DNA from 2 places in the Phreatobacter sp. AB_2022a genome. Region 2 is predicted to be linked to the other one. Evidence: riboswitches for the same ligand, from Rfam matches in the RefSeq annotation. Region 2 holds a riboswitch; the other holds the start of a gene.
The links. A riboswitch is a leader RNA that binds a small molecule or an ion and turns the genes downstream of it on or off. The one in region 2 is predicted to bind cobalamin.

Region 1: it holds a riboswitch for cobalamin, as region 2 does, so the genes downstream of both, cobW (cobalamin biosynthesis protein CobW) here and OZ671_RS27250 (TonB-dependent receptor) in region 2, are expected to answer to the same signal.

What each region holds. Positions count from the first base shown of each region.
Region 1 covers NZ_JAPSET010000029.1:70,311-77,733, reverse strand. The annotation lists gene cobG (precorrin-3B synthase) at 1-451, opposite strand, end outside; gene cobN (cobaltochelatase subunit CobN) at 448-3,753, opposite strand; gene cobW (cobalamin biosynthesis protein CobW) at 3,760-4,827, opposite strand; cobalamin riboswitch at 5,042-5,221, opposite strand; gene cobU (bifunctional adenosylcobinamide kinase/adenosylcobinamide-phosphate guanylyltransferase) at 5,287-5,805, shown strand; gene cobO (cob(I)yrinic acid a,c-diamide adenosyltransferase) at 5,866-6,477, shown strand; gene OZ671_RS20325 (cobyric acid synthase) at 6,552-7,423, shown strand, end outside.
Region 2 covers NZ_JAPSET010000054.1:4,829-12,251, reverse strand. The annotation lists gene OZ671_RS27280 (helix-turn-helix transcriptional regulator) at 1-216, shown strand, start outside; gene OZ671_RS27275 (sensor histidine kinase) at 711-1,295, shown strand; gene OZ671_RS27270 (glycosyltransferase family 4 protein) at 1,356-2,408, shown strand; gene OZ671_RS27265 (hypothetical protein) at 2,580-3,470, shown strand; gene OZ671_RS27260 (hypothetical protein) at 3,698-4,015, shown strand; gene OZ671_RS27255 (nitroreductase family protein) at 4,054-4,704, shown strand; cobalamin riboswitch at 4,818-5,022, shown strand; gene OZ671_RS27250 (TonB-dependent receptor) at 5,054-7,258, shown strand; gene OZ671_RS27245 (ABC transporter substrate-binding protein) at 7,263-7,423, shown strand, end outside.

The sequences.
Region 1 (7,423 bases), on a different contig from region 2:
CGAGCGGCAAGGCGCCGCCCCCATCGACCAGCACGGCGATCTTGGGTGGCAGGCCGGCGAGCCCCGGACGCAGAGCCTCGATGGCGGCGGCAAGGGCGGCCGCGTCGAACATCTCGGCCGGATCGCGCCCGGCGAGCGGCGAGACGATCGTCAGGCGATAGGGCCCATCGGTCTCGTCAGGCGCGACCAGACCGGCGGTCACGAGGCCTTCGGCCAGGGCCGGGTGGCTCTCGGCGCTCACGCCGCGGATCTGCAGATTGCCGCGGCCCGTCAAGTCGATCAGGCCATTGCCGGTATCGCGCGACAGCCTGGCGATGCATCTCATATCGGCGATGGTGAGGCGTCCGCCCGGCGGGTGCAGACGGACGAGCAGGCCGTCGCCGGTCGCCATCGGCCTCAGGGCGCCCGGGCACCAGCCGCGGACGAGCGCGGTCGGACGGGCGGCGGTCATGGCGCAGCCTCGGTGGCGTCGAGCAGCGCCGCCGCCGAATTCAGGCGGCTCGTCCAAAGCCCCCGGCGGCGCGCTTCGGCGAAACGCGCGAGGATTGCCCGGTAGGCCGCGGGATTGGCCTCGCGCAGCCGCGCCGCCGTGGTGTCGTCGCCGAGATAGGCCTGGAACACCGCGTCGAACAGGCCGTCGGGCACGTCGGGCGTGGTCGCCGCGTAGACGAACAGGCTGTCGACGGCCTCGGCGAGTTCGGCCGCGCCGCGCCAGCCGTGGCGCAACTGGCCGTCGATCCAGCGCGGATGGACGAGCCGGGCATGGACGATGCGCGCGAGATCCTCGCCGAGCGTCCGCGGTTTCGGCCGTTCCGGTACGGAGGTGTCGAGGCTGTAGGCGCGCGGACGGGCACCGAGGCTCGCCGCCGCCGCGACGAAGCCGCCGATGCCGTCCGCCGCGCTCGATGCCTCCAGGATGTCGCGGCCTGCGACGTCGCTGACATGGATGAAGGCGTCGGCGGCCGCGATCCGCGCCGCAAAGCCCGGATCGGGCGCACCGGCGGCTTCTGCGCCGCCGAAGGCGTGGCTCGAAGCGTCGAGATAGGCTGCGCCGAGCTGCGCGGCCTCCTGCCAGACGCCGTCGAGCGCGAGCCCGCCGGCCCCCGCGCCGAACCGGCCGGGAGCGGCGCCGAAAATGCGTGCACCGTGCGCGCCACGCCGGCGCGCCGCGGCCGGCTCGTTCCAGGCATCCTCCTCGTCGAGCAGGGCGACGGCGCGCGCGGCGGCGTCGAGCAAGGTGATCTGTTCGGGAAAGGTGTCGCGGAACGCGCCCGAGACGCGCAGGGTCACGTCGACACGCGGATGGTCGAGCCGGGCGAGCGGCAGGACGGTGAAGCCGGTGACGCGGGTCGAGACCGGATGCCAGACCGGCTCCACCCCCATCAGCGCCAGGGCATGGGCAATGTCCTCGCCGCCGGAGCGCAATGTCGGCGATGCCCAGAGATCCATGACCACGCGGCGCGGCCAGTCGCCCTCGTCCTGCAGGTGGCGGTCGAGCACGGCCCGCGCCGCCGCGGCGCCGAGGCGGCTGGCCGCGCGGGTCGGAATGGCGCGCGGATCGAGCGTTGCGAGATTGCGGCCGGTCGGCAGCACGTCGGGCCGGCCGCGATGCGGCGAGCCGGCCGGACCGGGCGTCACGAACCGCCCGCCGAGGGCCCGGACGAGGTTGTGCCGTTCGCTGGCCGCCGAGGCAGGATCGTCGGGCGCCTCGCCGAAGACGTGCAGACCATCGCGGAAACTCGTCTCGGCGAGATCGCAGAGATGGGCGTCGAGGGCGGTCAGCGCCGCGGTCATGTCCTGGTCGGCGGTGACGCCGCAGGCCGCTGCGAGCCCCGATGCCTCGGCGCGCGTGCGGATTTCCCCGGCCACCAATGCCGCGCGGCGCGGATCCATCACCTCGGCCGCGCCATATTCCTCGACGAGGTCGCGGAGCAGGGCGCTCTCGCCGTGCAGGCCGCTCGGCGCAAGGTTCGGCGGCAGGTGGCCGAGCGTCACCGCGCCAAGCCGGCGCTTGGCCGGCGCGGCCTCGCCGGGATCGTCGACCACATAGGGATAGATGACCGGCAGAGCGCCGGTGGCGATCCGCGGCCAGCAGGCTTCCGACAGGGCGACGGCCTTTCCGGGCAGCCATTCGGTCGTGCCATGCGTACCGAGATGGATGAGCGCATCGATGCCGGCCACCGCCTTCAGGCCGCAATAGAAGGCGAGGTAGCCGTGCCCCGGCGGGCGATCAGGGTCGTGATAGCCGCCCTTGCGGTCAGGACCGGCATCGCGCGCCGGCTGCAGCGCGACGATCAGCCCGTCCAGGATCAGCGCGCGATACCGGAACGCGCCATCCGCAAAGGCCGGATCGGTCTCCGGCGCGCCATGCGCCGCCAGAAGCGCATCGCGTGCGGCGGCCGGAATTTGCGCGAGAAAATTCTCGTAAAGGCCTGCCGGAACGGCAAAAGTGGTTTCGCCCTCGGTGAGCGCCGGCATGATCAGCGCGGCCGGCGGACACTCACCGACCCGGTAGCCGGTTCCGGCGAGCAGGCGGTGGATGGCGACGACGCTCGCCGGCGTGTCGAGGCCGACGGCGAAGCCCGCCCGGCCGCCGCGCGCGGGATAGTCCGAGAGCACCAGGGCGAGCCGGCGCTCGCCGGCCGGTTTTGCGGCCAGCGCCACCCAGGCGGCCGCGAGTTCCGCAAGACCGGCGAGGCCCTGCGCGTCGGCGACCATGCGGCGCGTGACGAGGCCGGTCGCGGCATCGCCCGTTTCCTGCTTGAAGCCGATCGCCGCACCGGCCAGCCGGCCGTCGAATTCCGGCAGGGCCACCTGCATGGCGAGATCGACCGCGGACAGCCCGCGCGGCGAGGCGAGCCAGGCGTCGCGCGGACTGCCCACGGGAATCGCCTGCAGGATCGGGCAATCGGCGGCGTCGAGCACGAAATCGGCGCCGTCGCGCGCGGAAAAGGCAGTGGTCGTCACGATGATCGCCGGCCGGCGTCGGCGGATCAGGCTCCGCAGCGGTCCGCTCGCCGCCTCGTCCTTGAGGCTCGTGAGGGCGAGGACGACAGGAGCGAGGCCGCGCCCGAAAAGGGCGTCGGCGAGGCCCGCGGCGAGATCGGTATCATCGGCCGCGATGCTTGCCCGGTAGACGAGAACCAGCGCGAGCGGGCGATCCGCCGGCGCAGCGGCCAGTTCCTCAGCGGCGTCGGCCACCCCGGACCGTGCGTTCCAGCCGAACAGCGCCGGCAGGGGGCATGGTGGCTCCGCCGCCGCGCCGGCTCCGCCGGGCGAAAGATGAGAGGCGATCCGGCCGAGCAGGCGGCGCATATTGTCGACGCCGCCCGCCGCGAAATAGGCGGCGAGGTCGCGCTGCAATCCGGCATCGACCGTGCCATGGGCCGCGAGCCGTTCGTCCGGGCGCTCGTCGCCAGGCAGGACCGCCAGCGGAATCCTGGCCTCCCGGCAGATCGCCGCCACCTGGTCGAGCCCATAGGGCCAGTAGTCGCGCCCGCCGAGGCAACGCAGCAGCACGAAGCGCGAGCGCGAAACGGTCTTCTCGACATAGAGGTCGACGGAGAGCGGATGTTTCAGCCGCCTGAGGCTGGCCAGCCTGACGTCGAGCGCCTGGCCGGCCGCCGCGGCCGACAGCGCGGCAAGATCGCTGTCGGCGAAGGACAGCACCACCACGTCGCCGGGCGCCTGGTCGAGATCGACCGCCTGGTCGGTCTCGTCGAGCGTCACGGTGCTGGCGGGCAGGATATGCATGAGCGGTCAGCCGGCGAGCGCTTCTTCGACGGCATCGCGGTCGAACCCCTTGAGGCCGATCGCGACGATCCGTCCGGCGCGGGTCTCGCCCGGCGCCCAGGCGCGGTCGTAGTGATGGGCGATGCGCTGTCCGACGCCCTGGACGACCAGGCGCATCGGCTTGTCGCCGACCGCAGCAAAGCCCTTGAGCCGCAGCACGCCTGCCGCCTCGGCAGCCTGGGCGACGCGCGCCGCCAGGACCTCGGGCGAGGCGACCGCGGCCACCGGGAAGGAGTGGCTCTCGAAATCGTCGTGATCGTGATCGGCTTCGGTCTCGTGATGCGAAGGGCGGGCGGCGAGGTCGGCCTCGGCCGCCGCGCCGAGGCCGACTACCAGCGCCGGCTCGACCTTGCCATGCGCGGTCTCGACGATCTTGATCGCCTTCGGCAGATGTTCCTCGATCTCGGCGCGCACCCGGGCGCGCGTCGGCGCGTCGATCGCATCCGCCTTGTTGAGCAGGATCAGATCAGCGCAGAGGATCTGGTCCTCGAACACTTCCTCGAGCGGGTTGTCGTGATCGACCGCGCCGTCATCCTGGCGCTGGGCGGCAAGGGCCGCGGGGTCGTCGGCGAAGCGGCCTTCCGCAACCGCCGGGCCATCGACCACCGCAATGACGCCGTCAACGGTGACACGGCTGCGGATGGCCGGCCAATTGAACGCGCTGACCAGCGGCTTCGGCAAGGCGAGGCCGGATGTCTCGATGAGGATATGGTCCGGCGGGTTCGCCCGGCCGAGCAGCTTTTCCAGCGCCGGCACGAAATCGTCGGCCACCGTGCAGCAGATGCAGCCGTTCGGCAGCTCGACGATGTCTTCGGCAGTGCAGCCGGCGATGCCGCAGCCCTCGATGAACGAACCGTCGAACCCGATGTCGCCGAATTCATTGACGAGAACCGCAATCCTGCGGCCGTCATTGTTCTCGAGCAGGTGCCGGACGAGCGTGGTCTTGCCGGCGCCGAGAAAGCCGGTGACGATGGTGCAGGGGACTTTGGCGAGCGAGGCCTTGGCAGGCGCCGAGCCGGTGGACGAGCTGGTCATGGAAGATCCCGGGATCCTGGACAAATGGATGGCGGCAGCGGCGAATTCAGCAAGGCCGGCATGGCGCATCGGGCGGGGAGGCAGAAAAAGCAGTCGGTCTCGTCACGGCACGCTCCGTCAGGCAGCCGGCCTCAGCCGGAAACGCTCCCAAGGACGAAGCCGGGCCTGTCGGCCCGAACCGGTTGCCATCGAAACACCCCGCTCGATGGGCCCATGAGAAGCACTGGTGACGGCAGGTCTCCTGGCTCGCGGGTCTAAACCTTCCGCCGCCTTCCCGGGACGCGCCCAGTGGCCTCTGGCTTCGGTTCGCCGCTTACAGTTGCGGGGGCAGCCGTGGTTTTCCACCACGTTCCCTTTTCACCTCATCGAAGAGGCACCGTCGAGTTTTAGCACTACCGGCCCGCGCCGTGATTTGCAATGAGTGCGCGCCTCACTCCATCGGCCGAACCCCGGGATCCCATGACGCGTTCCACCCGATCCGTGACCCTGGTGCTGGGCGGCGCGCGTTCCGGCAAGAGCCGCCATGCCGAAGCGCTGATCGCGGCCCGGCCGGCGCCCTGGCGCTATGTCGCCACGGCGCAGGCCTATGACGACGAGATGCGGGCGCGGATCGCCGAGCACCGGGCGCGGCGCGGCGCCGGCTGGCAGACCGTCGATGCCCCGCGCGACCTTGCCGGCGCGCTCGGCGCTGCGCCCGCCGGCACGCCGGTGCTCGTCGATTGCCTGACCCTCTGGCTGACCAACCTGCTCCTCGCCGAGGCCGACCTGCCGGTGGAGCGGGCGAGGCTGGTTGCCGCGGTCCAGGCCTTCGACGGCCCGCTGATCCTGGTCTCGAACGAGGTCGGGCTCGGCATCGTGCCCGACAATGCGCTGGCACGACGCTTCCGTGACGAGGCCGGGCGGCTCCACCAGGAGCTTGCGGCAGTCGCCGACCACGTGATCTTCATGGTTGCCGGACTGCCGATGACCGTGAAATGACGACGAAACCGGGCCGCCGGTGGCGGCGCGGCTGCCGATGACCGGGACATGAGGATGATGATGACGGACGAGACCGACGAGGCCACGCGCCACCGCGCCAAGATGGCGAAACGCAAGGCGGTGCAGGATGCCGAGGTCGCCTCGAAGACCATCGAGAAGGGCCTCGTCATCGTCAATACCGGCCCGGGCAAGGGCAAGTCGACCGCCGCCTTCGGCCTGATTCTGCGCGCGCTCGGCCATGGCTGGCGCGTCGGGGTCGTGCAGTTCATCAAGGGCGCCTGGTCGACCGGCGAGCGGGAGGCGCTGACCGCCTTCGGCGACCGCATCTCCTGGCATTCGATGGGCGAGGGCTTCACCTGGGAGACCCAGGACAAGGCGCGCGATATCGCCGCCGCGGAGCGTGCCTTCGCCAAGGCGCGCGAACTGATGGCCGACGAGACGATCGGCCTCGTCGTCCTCGACGAGCTCAACATTGCGCTCCGCTACGACTATCTGCCGCTGGCCGAGGTCCTCGCCGCGCTCCGGACGCGACGGGAGGGCCTGCACGTCGTCATTACCGGCCGCAACGCCAAGCCCGAACTGATCGAGATGGCCGATCTCGTCACCGAAATGGCCCTGGTGAAGCATCATTTCGCGCAAGGCGTGAAGGCGCAGGCAGGAATCGAGTTCTGACAGAGCGGCGGCAGGACCGCCCGGCGTGCCTGCGGCACGACGACGGCGACGCCGCCCCGAGGGAGTATCGCGGCATGCGCGCACGGGCACTGATGATCCAGGGCACCGGCTCCGACGTCGGCAAGTCGCTCGTCGTCGCGGGCCTTGCGCGGCTCTTCGCCCGGCGCGGCCTCAAGGTCCGGCCGTTCAAGCCGCAGAACATGTCCAACAATGCGGCCGTCACCGCCGACGGCGGCGAAATCGGCCGCGCCCAGGCGCTGCAGGCGCGCGCGGCCTTCGTCGCGCCGAGCGTGCACATGAACCCCGTCCTCCTGAAGCCGCAGAGCGAGATCGGCGCGCAGGTCATCGTGCAGGGCAGGCGGGTCGGCACGGCCAAGGCCCGCGAGTTCCAGGACTGGAAACCCCGTCTCATGGAGGCGGTTCTGGCATCCTACAGCCGCCTTGCCGACGAGGCCGATCTGATGCTGGTGGAAGGGGCCGGTTCGGCCTCGGAGGTCAATCTGCGCGCCGGCGACATCGCCAATATGGGCTTTGCCCGCGCCACCGGCACGCCCGTCGTGCTGGTCGGCGACATCGACCGCGGCGGCGTCATTGCGAGCCTCGTCGGCACGCGCGCGGTGATCGACCCGGCCGACGCGGCGATGATCCGGGGCTTCATCGTCAACCGGTTCCGCGGCGATCCGACGCTGTTCGCCGATGGCATGGCCTTCGTCGCGGACCGGACCGGCTGGCCCCCGATCGGCCTGGTGCCGCATTTCGCCGAAGCCGGGCTGCTGCCCGCCGAGGACATTATGGGTCTGCGCCAGGGGCCAGGCGCGACCGCGGGCGTGCCGGTCGTGGCGGTGCCGGTCATGCCGCGCATCGCCAATTTCGACGATCTCGACCCGCTCCGCGCCGAAGCCGGCGTCGCGGTTCGCCTGGTCGAGCCGGGCAGCCCGCTGCCCGC
Region 2 (7,423 bases):
GCGCGCGAACTCGAAGTGCTCGGCCTCATGTGCCAGGGCCTGAGCGATGCGGACATCGTCAAGCGGCTGAAGCTCACCCGCAACACGGTGCGCAATCACGTCGCGCGGATCTACAGCAAGGCCGACGTCCATAGCCGTGCCGCCGCCGTCGTCTGGGCGCGCGAGCGCGGCTTCACCGGCGCGACCGGCCGGACGCCGGCGGCACGCCGCAAATAGAGCGCGCGGCGCGATCCTCCGCCGCGTCCCGAACAGCCCCGCGGCACCGCGCGCCCGTGGTCCGGCGCCGCGTGTCCACGTGCGGGCGGCAGGCGCCGAAACGACGGTACGCAGGAGCGTTTCCATCGCGCACCTGGTGCCGCTGCATCACCCTGCAATGATGCAGCTGTTTCTGTTTCCGGCCGTGCCGAAGACCTAATCTTCCCGGACAGGGCGCCTTTGCGGCCCCTTTTTGCGCCTGTCGATCATACGGGAGAAGGACGCAGATGGTTGCAGATGTCGTCACGCCGCGAACCGTCGGGGCGCAGGCGCCCCCTGGCAAGAACCGTCACCCACAGTCGGCGGAAGGGCCGACCGGCCGCAGGTCGTCAGCGCCGTTTCCGATTCCCCGGCTGACGCCGGGATATGCCGACCAGCTTCCCCACCCGCCGTTCGGGCCGCCGGCCGGGCCCGACAAAGACCCCGCCAGCGCGCCGCACAGATCCGATCATCGCATGAAAAGTTCCCTGCAGCTGGTCGCCAGCATGCTGGCGCTGCAGGCTCGGCGGATCGCCGATGCTTCCGCCAGTCGCGTCCTTGACGATGCCCGTCAGCGCCTCCTCGCCATCGCAGCCCTGCACGAGCAGGTCGAAAAGTGCCGTGACGCGGAGCATATCGATCTCGGCCTGTTCCTGCGCGGGCTGAGCGCCGCGCTGGCCGTCAACAAGCCGGACAACGTCAGCAATATCGCCGTCGCCGTCGATCCCGTGCCGATCCAGGCGTCCCCCATGGTCGCGATGAAATTCGGACTGCTGGTCTGCGAGCTCGCGGCCAGCGCGTTCCAGCATGCCTACCCGCCGGCTGGCCGCGGCGAGGTGCGCGTCGGGCTGGAGCGGACGGGGGAGGGCTGCCGGCTGACCGTCCAAGCCGACGGTACCGGGCTCGCCGCGGGCCTCGACAGCGCCGCCGACGGCGGCTTCGGGCGGCTCATGCTGCAATCCGCCCTCGTCCAGCTCGCCGCCACCATGACCACGACGACAGGCGCGGCCTCCGCCCTCGTCATCGACGTGCCGTCGCTCGGCGTGGCGGCCGACACCTGAGGCGAGAGCCCATCCGGCCCCGGCGGCCCGCCCGTCCACCCAACGACCGAAGGCAGGTTCATGAGAATTGCTCAGATCGCCCCGCTCCACGAGGCTGTCCCCCCACGCCTCTACGGCGGGACGGAACGCATCGTCTCCTATCTGACCGAGGGCCTGGTGGCGCGGGGGCACGAGGTCACGCTCTTCGCCTCCGCCGACACGCAGACCACCGCAAGGCTCGTGCCGGTACGCGAGCGGGCGCTGCGTTTCGATCCGCGGCCCTTGAAATCCGGCTATGCCGCGCATCTGTCGATGCTCGACGAGGTGCGCAGGCAGGCCGACGCATTCGACATCCTCCATTTCCATATCGACCTTGTGCATTTCCCGTTTTTCGAAGCCCGCGCCGGCCGGACCGTGACGACGCTTCATGGCCGGCTCGACCTGACCGATCTGGCCGAGGCCTATGCGCGCTGGGCCGAGTATCCACTGGTGTCGATTTCCGACGCGCAGCGCCGGTTCCTCCCCGATGCGAACTGGCTGCGCACCGTCCACCACGGCGTGCCGGCGGACCTTTTCCGGCTCTCGCCCGGCGCCGGCGACTACCTGGCGTTTCTGGGCCGGATCTCCCCCGAGAAGCGGCCGGACAGGGCCATCACGGTCGCCGCGCGGACAGGGATGCCGCTGAAGATCGCCGCCAAGATCGATCCGGCCGATCAGGCCTATTGGGACGAGATCATCGCGCCGTTGATCGCAGCGCATGCGAATGTCGCGTTCATCGGCGAGATCGGCGATGCCGACAAGTCGGCATTTCTCGGCGGCGCTGCCGCCCTGCTGTTCCCGATCGACTGGCCGGAGCCGTTCGGCCTCGTGATGATCGAGGCCCTGGGCTGCGGAACGCCGGTCATCGCCTGGCGAAACGGCTCGGTGGCCGAGATCATCGAAGACGGCGTCACCGGATATGTCGTGAGCAGCGAGGACGAGGCCGTGGCCGCCGTCGCAGAGCTCGGGCGGCTGGACCGCGCGGCGATCCGCCGTGCGTTCGAACAGCGGTTCTCCACCGGGATCATGACCGCGGCCTACGAAGACCTGTTCAAAGGCCTACTGCGCGGCGAGGCCGTCACGCGGGCCGCATAGACCCGGCAATGCCAAATAAAGACGGGGCAGGAACCAATCCGGCTCCGCCGCGCTTACTCTTTCGTCAGAATACAGGAGTGCAACATGGGTCGCGGAATACTGCTCTGGCTTCTTGGCGTGCCAATTCCCGTCATCATTCTGATCCTGCTGTTCTTCAGGTAGGAGGCGACAATGGAACGACCCTTTGCCGCCGGTCAGGTGGTCCCGGCGGAATCGTCACAGTCCGCCGTCAGCTGGGGCGCGATCATCGCGGGCGCGCTCGCCGCGGCGACCATCACCGTCATCCTCATGCTGGTCGGCTCGGGCCTCGGCCTGACCATCGTGTCGCCGTGGCCCGGCCAGGGCGCGGGACTGACCACCTTCGCCGCCTCGACCGCCGTCGGGCTGGTCGTCATCCAGTGGTTGTCCTCCGCCGTCGGCGGCTATCTCGCAGGCCGGCTGCGCACCGAATGGGTCGGCCTGCGGTCGGACGAAGTGTTCTTCCGCGATACCGTCCATGGCTTCATGGCCTGGGCACTGGCAACCCTGCTCATGGTCGGCACGGTCGGGGCGGGTCTGACGACCGTCGCGGGCGGCGGCGCCCGCGCGACGGCAGCCGCCGCGTCGGGCGCGACCTCGGCGGCCGCCGACATGGCCGGCAATTCCGGCGCCGTCGCCTATTACGTCGACAATCTCCTGCGGCCGAACGACCCGTCGAGCCTCGCCGGCCAGCCGGACGGCCGGGCCAAGGCCACCGCCGAGATCACGCGCATTCTCGCGCAGAGCGCGGTTGCGGGATCGCTCGGCACCGATGACAAGGCCTATCTGGCCCGGCTGATCGCTGCCAATACCGGCCTGTCGGAGCAGGAGGCCAATGCCCGCATCGATGCCCTGCTCGTGCGCATCGAGGAGGCGAAGACCAAGGCCCGCGAGGCTGCCGATGCCGCGAGGAAGGCGGGCGCGGCTTTCGCTCTCGCCAGCGCCCTGGCCCTGCTGATCGGCGCCTTCATCGCCGGGGTCGCAGCAGCCGTGGCCGGCCGGCAGCGGGACGAGACGCCCGACCTCGCGACGGCGCGTTATTGAACGCCCCAACGGAGCCTTTCGCCCAGCGGCGGGCTCCGAACCCGGACAATGCCGCGGCCAGCCTGCCGCGGCAGTTTCGAATTGTTCTATTTCATTTGTAAAAACAATAACTTGAACCAATCCCCTTTCGCGCCTATGGCTCTTGCGCGCCCGTGCCGGCCTTCAGCCCCGACGGCGGGCGCCGATCGACGGCCGCCGCCGCCGCGAGCCATCAGGAAAGGCAGATCATGCCGCTCGAACCTCAGGCGCAGGAGCGGACCGACCGCGCCCGCGCCGATTTCCACCAGACCGTCATGGCAGCCTTCTGCCAGGCGCTCCGCAACACCGACCTGCCGCCGATGAAGGTGCTGGAGCTGGCGGCCATGGCCGTCGGCTCGGTCTACCAGGAGGTCGCCGACGCCCATTGCTGCGACAACCCTTGCCCGTGCGGCTGGAAGCCGGATACATCGGCCGACATCGAGGCGTTGCAGGCCGCGCTGGCCGCCCTGGTGCCGGCGCTGCAGCCGAGCAGCCTCATGACCATGCCAACGCTCGGCCGGGCCTGACCCTCGGCCGGCCCCGACTGGAAAGCAGGACAGCCGCCATGGACAGCCCAACGACACGGCCGGACGTGCCCGCAGCTTCACGCCGCAGGCCTGCGGCGGAGACCCTGCTGGCCCTGCTCGAAGCGCGGCGCTCCGTCGGCATGACGACGTTGGCGGCACCGGGCCCCGATGCCGCGGAACTGAAGCGTGCGCTCGCCATCGCCGTGCGGAGCCCCGACCACGGCATGCTGGAGCCCTGGCGCTTCGTCGTGCTCGAAGGCGAGGCGCGGTTTGCCGCCGGCGCCGGCCTTGCCCGTCTCTACGAGGCCGAGAACCAGGCCATGGACCCCGAGAAGCGGGCGAAATTTGCCGGCATCATGTCGCGCGTCTTCACCTATGCGCCGACCGTGGTGATCGTGGTGAGCCGCACCGATGCCGAGGCCCGCATTCCCGCCTGGGAGCAGGAGCTCTCGGCCGGCGCAGTGTGCATGAACCTCCTGCACGCCGTTCACGCCCTCGGTTTCGACGGCACCTGGCTGACCGGCTGGGCCGCCTACAGTCCGGGCGCGCAGGCCCTGCTCGGCCTCGATGCCGGCGAAAGGATCGCCGGCATCGTCCATATCGGCACGGCCAAGGAACCGCCGGGCGAGCGCAAGCGGCCCGATCTTGCCGCCAGGACGACGTGGTGGCAGGCGCCGGGCGATGCCTGAAGCCAGGAGCGCGCGCTGCCCGCCGCGCGCCCGGCGCGGCACCACTGCCGTCCGTGTCCCGCAATCTGTGCGAAAGGGAATAGGGCCGGATTGCGGCAGCGGGCGATTTGTGTTTCGTAGTGGACGTCCTCGGTGCTTCCCTGACGGGAAGTGAAACGGGAATGCGGTGCGCGCCCTCCAGCAGGCGCAATGCCGCGGCTGCCCCCGCAACTGTAAGCGGATAGCGCTCTTCGACACACCACTGGCCACGACCGGCCGGGAAGGGGAAGCGGCGCGTCACCCGCGAGCCAGGAGACCGGCCGAGGATCGCATGCAACCCGTACCGGCGGTGGGCCGGAGGAGCCGATCCATGTCCTTAGTCCTGCCGCGCGTCGCAGCGCCGGCTGTTTCCGCCTTCGTCCTGGCCCTCGCAGCCAGCGTCGCACCGGCCGCATCCCAGGAAGCGCCGGCCGCGCCCACTCTGCTCGACGAGATTGTCGTCACCTCCACGGGCCGGCCGGAGCCGCGCAGCCGCATCACCGGCACGGTCCAGGTGATCGAGGGCGAGCGCATCACGCGGTCCACCGCGCGCTCGGTGACCGATCTTCTGGCCGAGAATGCGGTCGGCTTCTTTTCCGAATGGACGGCGGCGCAGACCGCGCTCAACATCCGCGGCGCCTCGACGGAGGGGCAGGGCCGCGACTTCCGCAGCCAGGTCCTGGTCCTGGTCAACGGCCGCCGCGCCGGCACCGCCAATATCTCCAAGCTGTCGCCGGCCGATGTCGACCGCATCGAGATCGTCCGCGGGCCCGCCTCCGTCATCTATGGCAGCCAGGCGATGGGCGGCGTCATCAACATCATCCTGAAGAACGGCCGCACCGCGACGGGCAACGTCGTGGACGTGCAGGGCGGATCCTGGGGATTGCTGCAGGGCCGGGCGAGCGCCGGCGGCGAAATCCGCGGCACCGACTATTACATCGGCATCGCCGGCGGCCGGCGCGACAGCTACCATTCGGGCGCCGGCGGCGGCCTGATGGCCAATACCCAGTACGAACGCTTCGGCGCGACCGGCACCGTCGGGCGCCAGATCGACGACGTCAACCGGATCGATCTCACCATCCGCACCGACGGCATCTACAATGCCGGCTTCCGCGGCTCGGCCTGGAACACGATCAACCGGGACGAGCGCACCAATTCCTCGCTCGACCTCGTCTATACCGGCAAGGCGACGGAAGCGCTGCGCTGGACGCTGCACGGCTATCTCGTCGGCGACCGCGACATCTTCCGCTGGGCCGCGCCGATCCAGCGCAACGCCACCACCGGCCGGCCGCAGCCGGGCACGCGCATCGACAACAACCGCCGCGCCCTCGACATTATGGGCCTGCGCTTCCAGCCGGTGTTCAACCTCTGGGCCGGCAACGAGCTGCTGCTCGGCTTCGACGCCGAACGCAGCTGGCTGCGCTCCGACCGCTATCTCGAGACGATGGCGCTCGGGCCGCGCACGCCGCAGGTCGCACCGCTCGACTACAACCAGACCGACTCGGTGATGGGCTTCTATGCCGAGAACAGCCAGCGGCTGTTCGACGAGCGGCTCATCCTGCGGGCCGGCATCCGCCACACCCGCGGCAGCACAGCGTTCGACCCGACGCCGAACCTCGCCAACCAGGCAACCGGCAGCCGGCCCTATCACGCCACCACCTATACGGTCGGCGGCACGGTGCGGGCGACCGACCATCTGAGCTTCCGCGCCGGCCTCTCGACCGGCTTCCGCGCGCCGACCGCCACCGAGCTTGCGGGCAACTACACGGTGCTCAGCGGCAGCCAGATCTTCGGCAATCCCAATATCCGGCCGGAAACCAGCCGTCAGATCGAGGTCGGCGCGACGCTCGCCATCAACGGCTGGAGCCTCGATGCCGCGCTGTTCCAGAACGTCATCGCCAACCGCATCGTCACGCGCCTGCGGCCGGGCTCCACGACCACGTCGGACTATGTCAACAATCCCGGCGACGTCACCGTGCGCGGCGTCGAGCTGCAGGCGGCTGTCGACCTCCTCACCGCCTTCCAGGTCCGCGCCAACGGCTGGCACTGGTCGGCCTTCGGCAACGGCGCCTACAATTTCCACATGCGCGATGCGGGCGCGCCGGCCAGCGCCAATACCGACAAGGTCGAGCGCATGTACCAGTACCAGGCGTCCATCGGCACGCGCGTCGGCCAGCGCGCCGGCGTCGCCATTCCCTGGACGTTCTCGGTCATCGGCATCCTGCGCGGGCCGATGTGGTACAATACGGAAGAGAACCTCATCATCCCGCAGGGCGAGCCGAACCGTGAATATATACACCGCAAGCCGCCGTTCTGGGTCTGGAACGCCCGGCTCGAGGGCGAGATCCGTCAGGGCATGACTGCGTACCTTGCCGTCAACAACATCTTCAACGTCAACCAGCACCCGATCTTCCTCGCCCTCGACCGGCAGCCGTTCATCGGCCGGTCCGACCTCGGCAATACCGGTGGCATCGGCAACCTCGGCAATTCCATGCCCGGCCGCGAATTCGTCGTCGGCCTGCAGGCGAGGTTCTGAACCGATGCGGGCGATCGCGGCCTGCCTCGTCCTGGCGTTCGGCGTGAGCGCGGCGCTCGGCGCGGAGCCGCCCGCGATCGTCGACGCGCTCGGCCGGCAGGTCGCTCTGCCGCGCCCGCCCGAGCGCCTCGTCACCATCTTCGCCTCCAACACCGAGCTCGTCGC